DNA from 2 places in the Mycobacterium sp. D16R24 genome. Region 2 is predicted to be linked to the other one. Evidence: riboswitches for the same ligand, from Rfam matches in the RefSeq annotation. Region 2 holds a riboswitch; the other holds the start of a gene.

Region 1 (4,414 bases), on a different contig from region 2:
CATGACCAAGCTGTGGGTCGACCGCCCATACAAGGTGAGCTCCGTGGACCTGGCGGCCAATAGCTCCACCGTCCACCTGATCGCGCCTTATGGCGCCAATGTGGATATCGGGCTGCGCACCAACAACAAGGGGGATGTCGACAGGCTGGTTCCGTATCAGCAGCCCCCCACCATCGCCGACTGGTCCGACGTCGACACCGTGCTGTCAGCATCGGGCGGCCGCTACTCCTACCGGGCGTCCAAGATCGTCAACGGTCAATGCGAGCAGGTCGCCGGAACCAATACCTCCGAACCCATGCCGCTGGCTTCGGTTTTCAAGCTCTACGTGCTGTTGGCCACCGGTACCGCCATCAATGCGGGCACCCTCACCTGGGATGACCAACTCACCGTCACCGATCGCGGCAAGGCGCTCGGAAGCTCGATGGACAAGCTCCCCACGGGCTCCACGGTGTCGGTGCGCACCGCCGCCCAGAAGATGATCTCGGTGAGCGACAACATGGGTACAGACATGCTGATCAACCGCCTCGGTCGGCAGGCGATAGAAAAGGCCCTTGCCGACGGCGGGCACCATGACCCGGCATCGATGACCCCCTTCCCCACCATGCATGAGCTGTTCAACATCGGGTGGGGAATACCCGACGTCCGCCAGCAATGGAAGGACGCCACGACACCGGCCCAGCGCGGGCAGATGCTCTCCGAAGCCGACACCCACGACTACAAGCTGGATCCGGACCGGACCACCACGCCCGCATCGAAATTCGGCATCGAGTGGTACGGCAGCGCCGAAGACATCTGCCGGGTCCACGCGGCACTGCAGAAGGTCGCCGTCGGCCCGGCGGCTCCGATTCGCGGCATCCTGTCAGCAGAACCCGGTATCGATCTGCACAGCGAGAACTGGCGTTACATCGGCGCTAAGGGTGGCAACCTGCCCGGCGACCTGACATTCAGCTGGTACGCCGAGGATCGCAACCGCCAGCCGTATGTCGTGAGTTTCCAGCTGAATTGGGATCGCGCATTCGGCCCCGGTGCGGCCGGATGGGTCATCGGCCTGGCCAAGGGCGTCTTCAAGAAGCTGGGATGAGCGCCCGCGCGAAGACCGTCACACCCCGATGAGCGCCCGCGCGAAGACCGTCACACCCCGATAAGCGCCCGCGCGAAGACCGTCACATGCGGCTAGCTAGCCGGTGACGGACGTCTCCGCATTGACGGGCCTACGCCCGATAACCGTCGCGAACCCGAGACCGATCGTCGCCCACATAATCGCCTGCGTAGTGAACGAGTACAGCCGGAACAGATACAGATCGTGCGCCGGGAAGCCCGGATAGACGATCTTCCCGTCGGCATCGAGCAGCGGTTGCGGCGCCTCGACAAATCCCGGTGTCACAGCCATGACGAGTCCGACCAGCACGATGAACACGGCGGCGGCAACAAGAGTGGCCGTCCAGGTACCGACCCGCTCGGAGAGCTTTCGACCCACCCACAGCGCCACTGCCAACGCGATCGCGGCGACAAGGATCATCAGCACGAAGTACCCGGTGCGCTCCTTGATGGTGCCCTCGGCGCTCGCCGCAGGCGGGTTAGCCGGGAGCTTCAGGAACGGCACCACATACAGCACCAGAAACAGCCCGCCCGCAACGGCGAGCGCCTGCGCGCGCGGGCTCAGATTGCCGACCCGGCCGATCGCCACCACGTACGTCACCGCGAACAGCGCGCCCATCGCGATTCCGAATCCGATGACACCGAGCGCCAGGCCCGCATTGGCCTGTGCGAAGCGACTGAACAGCTCCGCGCCCTCGTGATGGGCGTGGATACCGGCGGCCTCGTCGAGCACGCCCTGCGCCTCGCCTCTGCCCTCCTCATAGGCGATCGCCCTGTTGATGACGGGCTCCACAAAGATCCATCCGAAGATGAAGGACAGCAGGCCACCCAGTGCGCCGAAACCTAAGCCGCGCAGAATTATTGACTTTTCCATGTATTCGGCCCGCTGCTAGTGGCAGGGGAAGCCGAGCAGGTGGCGGGCGTCATGCACGAACTCGTGAACGTGCATGTCGCTGCCGAAGATCGACACCGCACCCTGGTCGATGCCGATGAAGTAATAGGCGAGCAGCCCCAGGAGGGTGGTCACGCTCAACCACAGCGCGGCCTGGGGAATCGACACCGCAACCGGATGGCTGGCGGACGTTGTGTGTGCCATGTTGCTCCTTTTCGGGATACCGCGTCCCGATCTGTTCTTGTCGACGGCGGGGTCTGACTCTCACAGTGGCGCGACCGTCCTGGGATTACACCAGGTTCCCGTCCTGTCGAAGGACGAGTTGAGCTTAGTCGACGCGGCTGGGCTGCGCGTTCGAGTGATAGTTTTGGCCCCGCATTGGTTTCTCCGAGAGCGCCAGGGAAGTGCTCCCGGAGATCGCAAGAGGGAATCCGGCGTGAATCCGGAACTGCCCCGCAGCGGTATGTGGAAACGACAGCGGCACCAAAGAGCACTGGGCCAAGGCCCGGGAAGCAGCCGCCAGTAGGTGAGGCCCGCAAGGCCTCGTGTCCACGAGTCCGAAGACCTGCCAACGCGGCCGCACCACCCGGTGCGGTCATTCGCCAGTGCCGAGGGATCGCCTGGTGGGTAGTGCCTGACTTGGCGTATCCGTCATGCCCCGCTGTCGGCGACCCGACGACGCAGGAAGACCGATGCCCGCAGCACAACACGAGCGGCCGGTGGTCCTCGCGGCGGCCGGTGGCCTGGTGGCACTGGTACTGCTTTCGGTCGGTGGGCTCGCGTTCGGTACTGCCGACGTGCCCTGGCGCGACTGTCTGCACTTCCTCTGGGTCGGCGCCACGGGCGGGTCCGTTCGGGCCGCCGACGCGGCGAACTACCGGATCGTCATCGAGTCCCGGCTGCCTCGGGTGATTCTCGCGATCCTTGTCGGCGCCGGACTGGCGGTGGTGGGCGTTCTCGTGCAGGCGATGGTCCGCAATGCCCTGGCCGATCCGTACGTTCTCGGCATCTCGTCGGGGGCCTCGGTGGGCGCCACTGCAGTGGTGGTCTATGGGGTGCTCGGCACCTTTGGCGCCTACGCGCTGTCACTTTCCGCGTCCCTCGGCGCCCTCGCCGCGACCGCACTCGTGTACCAAATCGCTCGTACACCACAGGGTTTGGTGCCGCTGCGACTTGTTCTGGTGGGCACCGCAGTGGGCTACGGACTGTCCGCGGTGACGACCGTACTGGTGTTCTTGGCGCCGAACGGCGAAGCGGCGCGCAGCGTCATGTTCTGGCTGCTCGGCAGCCTGGGGGCGTCGTCCTGGGACAAGGTTCCGGTGGCGCTCGCGGCGACCGTGATCGGGTTCGTCTGCGTCGCGGGGCTGGCCCGCCAACTCAACGCCCTGTCCATGGGCGACGAGGTGAGCGCGTCGCTGGGCCTGCACGCCGGGCGATTCCGGGTGGCACTGTTCGTGCTGTCAGCCGCCATGACCGGATGTTTTGTCTCCATCTGCGGAGCCATCGGGTTCGTGGGACTGGTCATTCCGCACGCGGCACGGCTGCTGGTCGGCGCGGACCACCGCCGAGTCTTGATCGTGGCTCCGGTACTGGGCGCGTGCTTCCTCGTCGCCGCCGATCTCGTTGCAAGGACCATGATTCCGCCCCAGGAGCTTCCGCTGGGCGCGATCACCGCAGCCGTCGGAGTACCGGCCTTCGTCGGATTGATACGCCGGCGCGCGATGTCTGCGGGGGCTGTCGGCTGATGGACGTCACCTACCGAAGCGTGTCGGTCGACATCGCGGGCAACCGGATCGTCTCCAGCATCGACATGCAGGTCGCGCCCGGGGGGTTCGTGGGAATCGTCGGCCCCAACGGCAGCGGCAAGTCGACAACCCTGCGCTGCCTGTACCGCGCGCTCACTCCCACCACCGGCGACGTAGCGGTCAGCGGCGTGTCAGTACGGGCCATCAGCATGCGGGAGAACGCCCGTCAGGTGGCGGCGCTGACTCAGGACATGTCCTTGGATTTTGATTTCACGGCCGCAGAAGTGGTCGCCACCGGCCGGCTGCCGCACGGCACATCCCTGCGCAGCACCTCGGAACAGGACCGGCGCATCTGCGCGGAGGCGACCGAGACTGCGGATGTGACAGCGCTGGCCGACCGCACGTTCAGTTCCCTCTCGGGCGGGGAACGCCAACGGGTTCTCATCGCTCGCGCCCTCGCACAGCAACCGCGTGTCTTGGTGCTGGACGAGCCCACCAATCATCTGGATGTCCGCCATCAGTATTCGATACTCAGCTCGGCACAGATGCTGGGCATCACGATCATCGCCGCTCTGCACGACCTCAACCTCGCGGCACAGTATTGCGACACGATCCACGTCATGGCAGAGGGGCGCATCGTGCTCTCGGGCCCACCGCACGAGGTCATCACTGCCGAATC
Region 2 (4,414 bases):
CAGCATGCCCTTGACGTACTTCGGGGTCAGCGACTGAGCGTAGGTGGCCCACTCGACGGTCATCGGGTTCTGTCGCGCTACATCGCCATACAGGATCGGCGGGCGTACGCAGCGGCTGCCGTACGACTGAACCCAGCCGTTCTGTGTGGCGAAGAAACCATCCAGCTGCTCGGCGAAGTACTGCACCATATCGTTGCGTTCCGGCTCGCCATGCACCAGCACGTCCAGGCCAAGCTTCTCCTGTAGCGCAATGACATCGGCGACCTCGGCACGCATCCGTCGCACGTACTCGGCGTCGTCGATCTCGCCCTTGGTCAGGGCCTGTCGCGCCTTGCGGATCTCGACGGTCTGCGGGAACGACCCGATCGTCGTAGTCGGCAACTCGGGCAGCTTCAGCCGCTCGTCCTGACTACGACGGCGCTCTGCGGCATCGCCGCGTGAAACACCTATCGCCAGAATCGAATCCAGCCGAGCACGAATCTGACCGTTGTTGAGACGCGGATCCGTCTTGCGAGATTCGACGGCCTCATTCGACGCCGCGAACTCCGCGGCAACAACATCGCGCCCCTCGCCCAGTGCCTGCGCCAGCACCACGACTTCCTTGACCTTCTCGTCAGCGAAAGCCAACCAGCTGCGCAGCTGGTCATCGAGTTCGGTCTCCGGTTCCAGCGAGTAGGGCACATGCAGCGTCGAGCACGATGTCGAGACCGCCACCGCGCCTGCCGATCCCACGAGCGTTCCGAGGGTGCCCAGCGCAGACTCCAGGTTGGTGCGCCAGATGTTTCGGCCATCGACAACACCGGCCACAACGGTCTTTCCGGCCAGCTCCGGCACCGAGGCAATGCCCGATGCCGACCCGTAGACCAGGTCGATACCGATCGCCTCGATCGGGGTGCGGGCCAAGGCCGGGAGTGCGGCACCCAGGTCCCCGAAATAGCTCGCGACGAAGATCGCGGGCCGGTCGGCAACGGTGCCGAGGCGGCCGTACACCCGCTCGGCCAGCTCCGGGCCGTTCGGCAGGATGTCGGTGACGAGTACGGGCTCATCGATCTGGACCCAACCAATCCCGGCCTCCGAAAGCTGCACCAGCAGCTGCTCGTACAGCGATACCACCTCGTCGAGGCGCTCGATGGGTGCACCGGCTCCGTCGACGGACTTGCTCAACGCAAGGAAAGTGATGGGGCCGACGACAACCGGTCGAGCCAGAATACTTAGGGCTGCAGCCTCTTTCAGCTCACCGAACAGCTTCGTCGGGTTGAGCGTGAACTTTGTGTCCGGTCCGATCTCCGGCACCAGGTAGTGGTAGTTGGTGTCGAACCATTTGGTCATTTCCAGCGGCGTCACATCGTCATTGCCACGTGCGGCGGCGAAGTAGCGGTCGAGGTCGTCGCTAATGCCGGCGACGCGGGGCGGGAGCGCTCCCAGCAGCACCGCGGTATCGAGCACCTGGTCGTAGTACGAGAAGGTGTTCACCGGGACGGAGTCGAGCCCGGCGGCCGCCAGTGCGGACCAGTTGTCGCGCCGAAGCCCGGCTGCGACGGTCTCAAGCTCGGTACGACTGGTGCGCCCGGCCCAGTAGCGTTCGGTAGCCCGTTTGAGCTCACGACGCGGGCCGATGCGCGCCGAACCGAGCGTGGTTGCCTTGAATGATGGAGTGGTCATGCTGTCCTCTGTCTACGGCGTGGTGGCCACCGCCCAGGACAAGCAAGCCGAGCCCGAGTAACCAGCACGCAATGTGCTGGTTGAAACCGATTCGGCCATACGCCCATTCCGCGAGGCGATGATCCGTCGGGCGCGGCGCACCCGACACAACTGGCAGGTCTTCGGACTTGCAGGCATTACCCGGGCTCAGGTTTTCCTACGGGCCGTCGCTTCCCAGGATCGTTGGTGGCTTTCCCAGTGCTTATGACGGCGATCGTTCCTGCATACCGCTGCGGGACAGTCCCGGATTCTCACCGGGTTCCCTCTCATGGCAGCCCCGTGGGGACCGTCACTCGATGCCAGTACCGACCGAAGCCGACACTGACAAACCAGCTGCGCCTTACATCATATGCACGCTCGCCCATCCAGTTATTAGTGACTATTCTCTAATATTGTGATCACACGTGACCAGGCACAACAGGTGCTCGAGGCCCAGCCATTCAGTCGCCTCCTGGGTACCTCAATCAGCCGGATCGACGAGTCCGGAGTGCAGCTCTCGCTGGACATCCGCGACGAGCTGCGCCAGCAGAGCGGATTCATTCACGGCGGAGTGCTGAGCTACCTGGCCGACAACGCGATCACCTACGCGTGCGGGCTCGGTCTCGGTGCCGACATCGTCACCAGCGGATACACCATCGAGTACGTGTCACCCGCCCGCGACGGCGTGCGCCTACTCGCCGACGCATCCCTGGTGAGCGCCGGACGCACCAAGGCTCTGGGCCGCTGCGAGATATCCGTCGAGGACCACGACGGCAACACCAAGCTTGTCGCGGTCGCCCAGGGCACGAGCATGGTTCGGCACCGTGGGGCGTAGGCCTCAGTACACCGCCGACGACATTCTCGATGCGGCGCTGAGGCTGGTGACTACGGGAGGGCCGTCGGCAGCCACGGCTGCCGCCATCGGACGGACCCTCGGTGCGCCCTCGGGGTCGATCTATCACCGATTCTCCAGCCGCGACGAGCTCATGGCCCGCCTCTGGCTGCGTTCGATCGCCCGCTATCAGGACGGGATTATCACGGCGCTCGCATTGCCCAATGCTCAGGAGGTCCTCTCCGCGACCATCGATCACGCCTTCGATTGGACGGGGGCGAACCGTAACGAAGCGCTGTTGCTACTCCAGTACGAGAAGGCCGATCTGGTGGCGCACTGGCCCGGCACCCTCGTCGCCGACCTCACGGCGCTGAACTCGCGGGTCCGCATGGCGTTGCGCGAGTTCGCCGAACGGCAGTTTGGTGAAGTCACTACCGAGGTGCTCGACAAGGTTATGTTCGCACTGATCGATATGCCCTACGCCGCGGTGCGGCGTCATCTCCCCGACAAGGGTGAGCCGGCGCCGTGGCTACGCGAGTTCATCCACACGAGCGCGCGGAATCTCCTCTCGCCGCAGAACTAGACCGTGGCGTATTTCTGACGCAGTGCCTTTTTGTCGAGCTTGCCGAGCGCGGTCAGCGGCAGCGAATCGGCGACGATCACATGCTTGGGCGACTGCACCGAACCCTTGCGGTCCTTGACTGCGGACTGAATCTCGGACGTCATCTTGGACACCGCGTCACCGCTGCGGTCGGCATCCGCACGCAGCACCACGATTGCCGTGACCGCTTCGCCCCACTTCTCGTCGGGCACCCCGATGACACCAACCTGCGCCACCGAAGGATGTTCGGCGACAACATCTTCCACCTCACGGGGGAACACGTTGAAACCACCAGTGACGATCATGTCCTTGGTGCGGTCGACGATGAACCAGAAACCGTCCTCGTCCTCGCGCGCGATATCGCCGGTACGCAGCCAGCCGTTCTTGAAGGTGTCGGCGGTCTGCTCGGGCAGTTCCCAATAGCCCCCCGCCACCAACGGTCCGGCCACGCAGATCTCGCCGGGCTCGCCCTGATTCACCGGCTGGTCGTTGTCGTCGAGCAGCGCGGTACGCAGGAATGCCGAGGGCCTGCCGCAGCTGGAGAGCCGCTGGGCATCGTGATCACCCTTGGCCAGGTAGCTGATCACCATCGGCGCCTCGGACTGTCCGAAGTACTGCGCAAAGATCGGCCCGAACCGCTCGATGGCCTCCGCCAGCCGCACCGGGTTGATGGCCGAGGCGCCGTAGTAAACGGTCTGCAGCGAGGACAGGTCGCGAGTGTGTGAATCCGGATGGTCCATCAGCGCGTAGATCATCGAGGGCACCAGCATGGTGGCCGTGATCTTGTGCTCTTCGATCGCGGCCAGCACGGCGCCCGCATCGAACTTGGGCAACACCACCATGGACCCACCCTTCATCAGGGTCGGCATGAAGAACGCGGCACCGGCATGTGAAAGCGGGGTACACATCAGGAATTTGGGGCGCTCCGGCCACTCCCACTCGGCCAGCTGGATCTGCGTCATGGTGAGAATCGACTGTGAGGTGCCGATGACGCCCTTGGGCTTACCCGTCGTTCCGCCCGTATAGGTAAGGCCATTGATGTGGTCCGGCGACAGGTTGACCGGCACCAGCGGCTTCGCCGCAAGATCCGCGGCCGCGGCGACCAGGTCATGCCCAACCTCGGCCAGCTCGGCGGGGACCGGGCCGAGTGTCAGAACGCGGGTCAGCGTAGGCACCTTCTCCACCAGGGCGGCGGCGCGCTCGACGAACTGCGGGGTGGGGTCGATGACCAGCGTGGTGATCTGGGCGTCGGCCAGCACATAGGCATGGTCGTCGAGCGACCCGAGTGGATGCAGCGCGGT

Evidence for each region. A riboswitch is a leader RNA that binds a small molecule or an ion and turns the genes downstream of it on or off. The one in region 2 is predicted to bind cobalamin.
Region 1: linked by a shared signal. The riboswitch ahead of B4383_RS19245 (CbtB-domain containing protein) and the one ahead of metE (5-methyltetrahydropteroyltriglutamate--homocysteine S-methyltransferase) in region 2 are both predicted to bind cobalamin.

Annotation. Positions count from the first base shown of each region.
Region 1 is NZ_MAEV01000022.1:77,544-81,957, reverse strand. Features, by position in the region: gene B4383_RS19255 (serine hydrolase) at 1-1,081, shown strand, start outside; gene B4383_RS19250 (CbtA family protein) at 1,178-1,972, opposite strand; gene B4383_RS19245 (CbtB-domain containing protein) at 1,988-2,194, opposite strand; cobalamin riboswitch at 2,223-2,347, opposite strand; cobalamin riboswitch at 2,353-2,578, shown strand; gene B4383_RS19240 (iron ABC transporter permease) at 2,683-3,735, shown strand; gene B4383_RS19235 (ABC transporter ATP-binding protein) at 3,735-4,414, shown strand, end outside.
Region 2 is NZ_MAEV01000031.1:36,630-41,043, reverse strand. Features, by position in the region: gene metE (5-methyltetrahydropteroyltriglutamate--homocysteine S-methyltransferase) at 1-1,662, opposite strand, end outside; cobalamin riboswitch at 1,797-2,020, opposite strand; gene B4383_RS23150 (PaaI family thioesterase) at 2,096-2,515, shown strand; gene B4383_RS23145 (TetR/AcrR family transcriptional regulator) at 2,505-3,095, shown strand; gene fadD8 (fatty-acid--CoA ligase FadD8) at 3,092-4,414, opposite strand, start outside.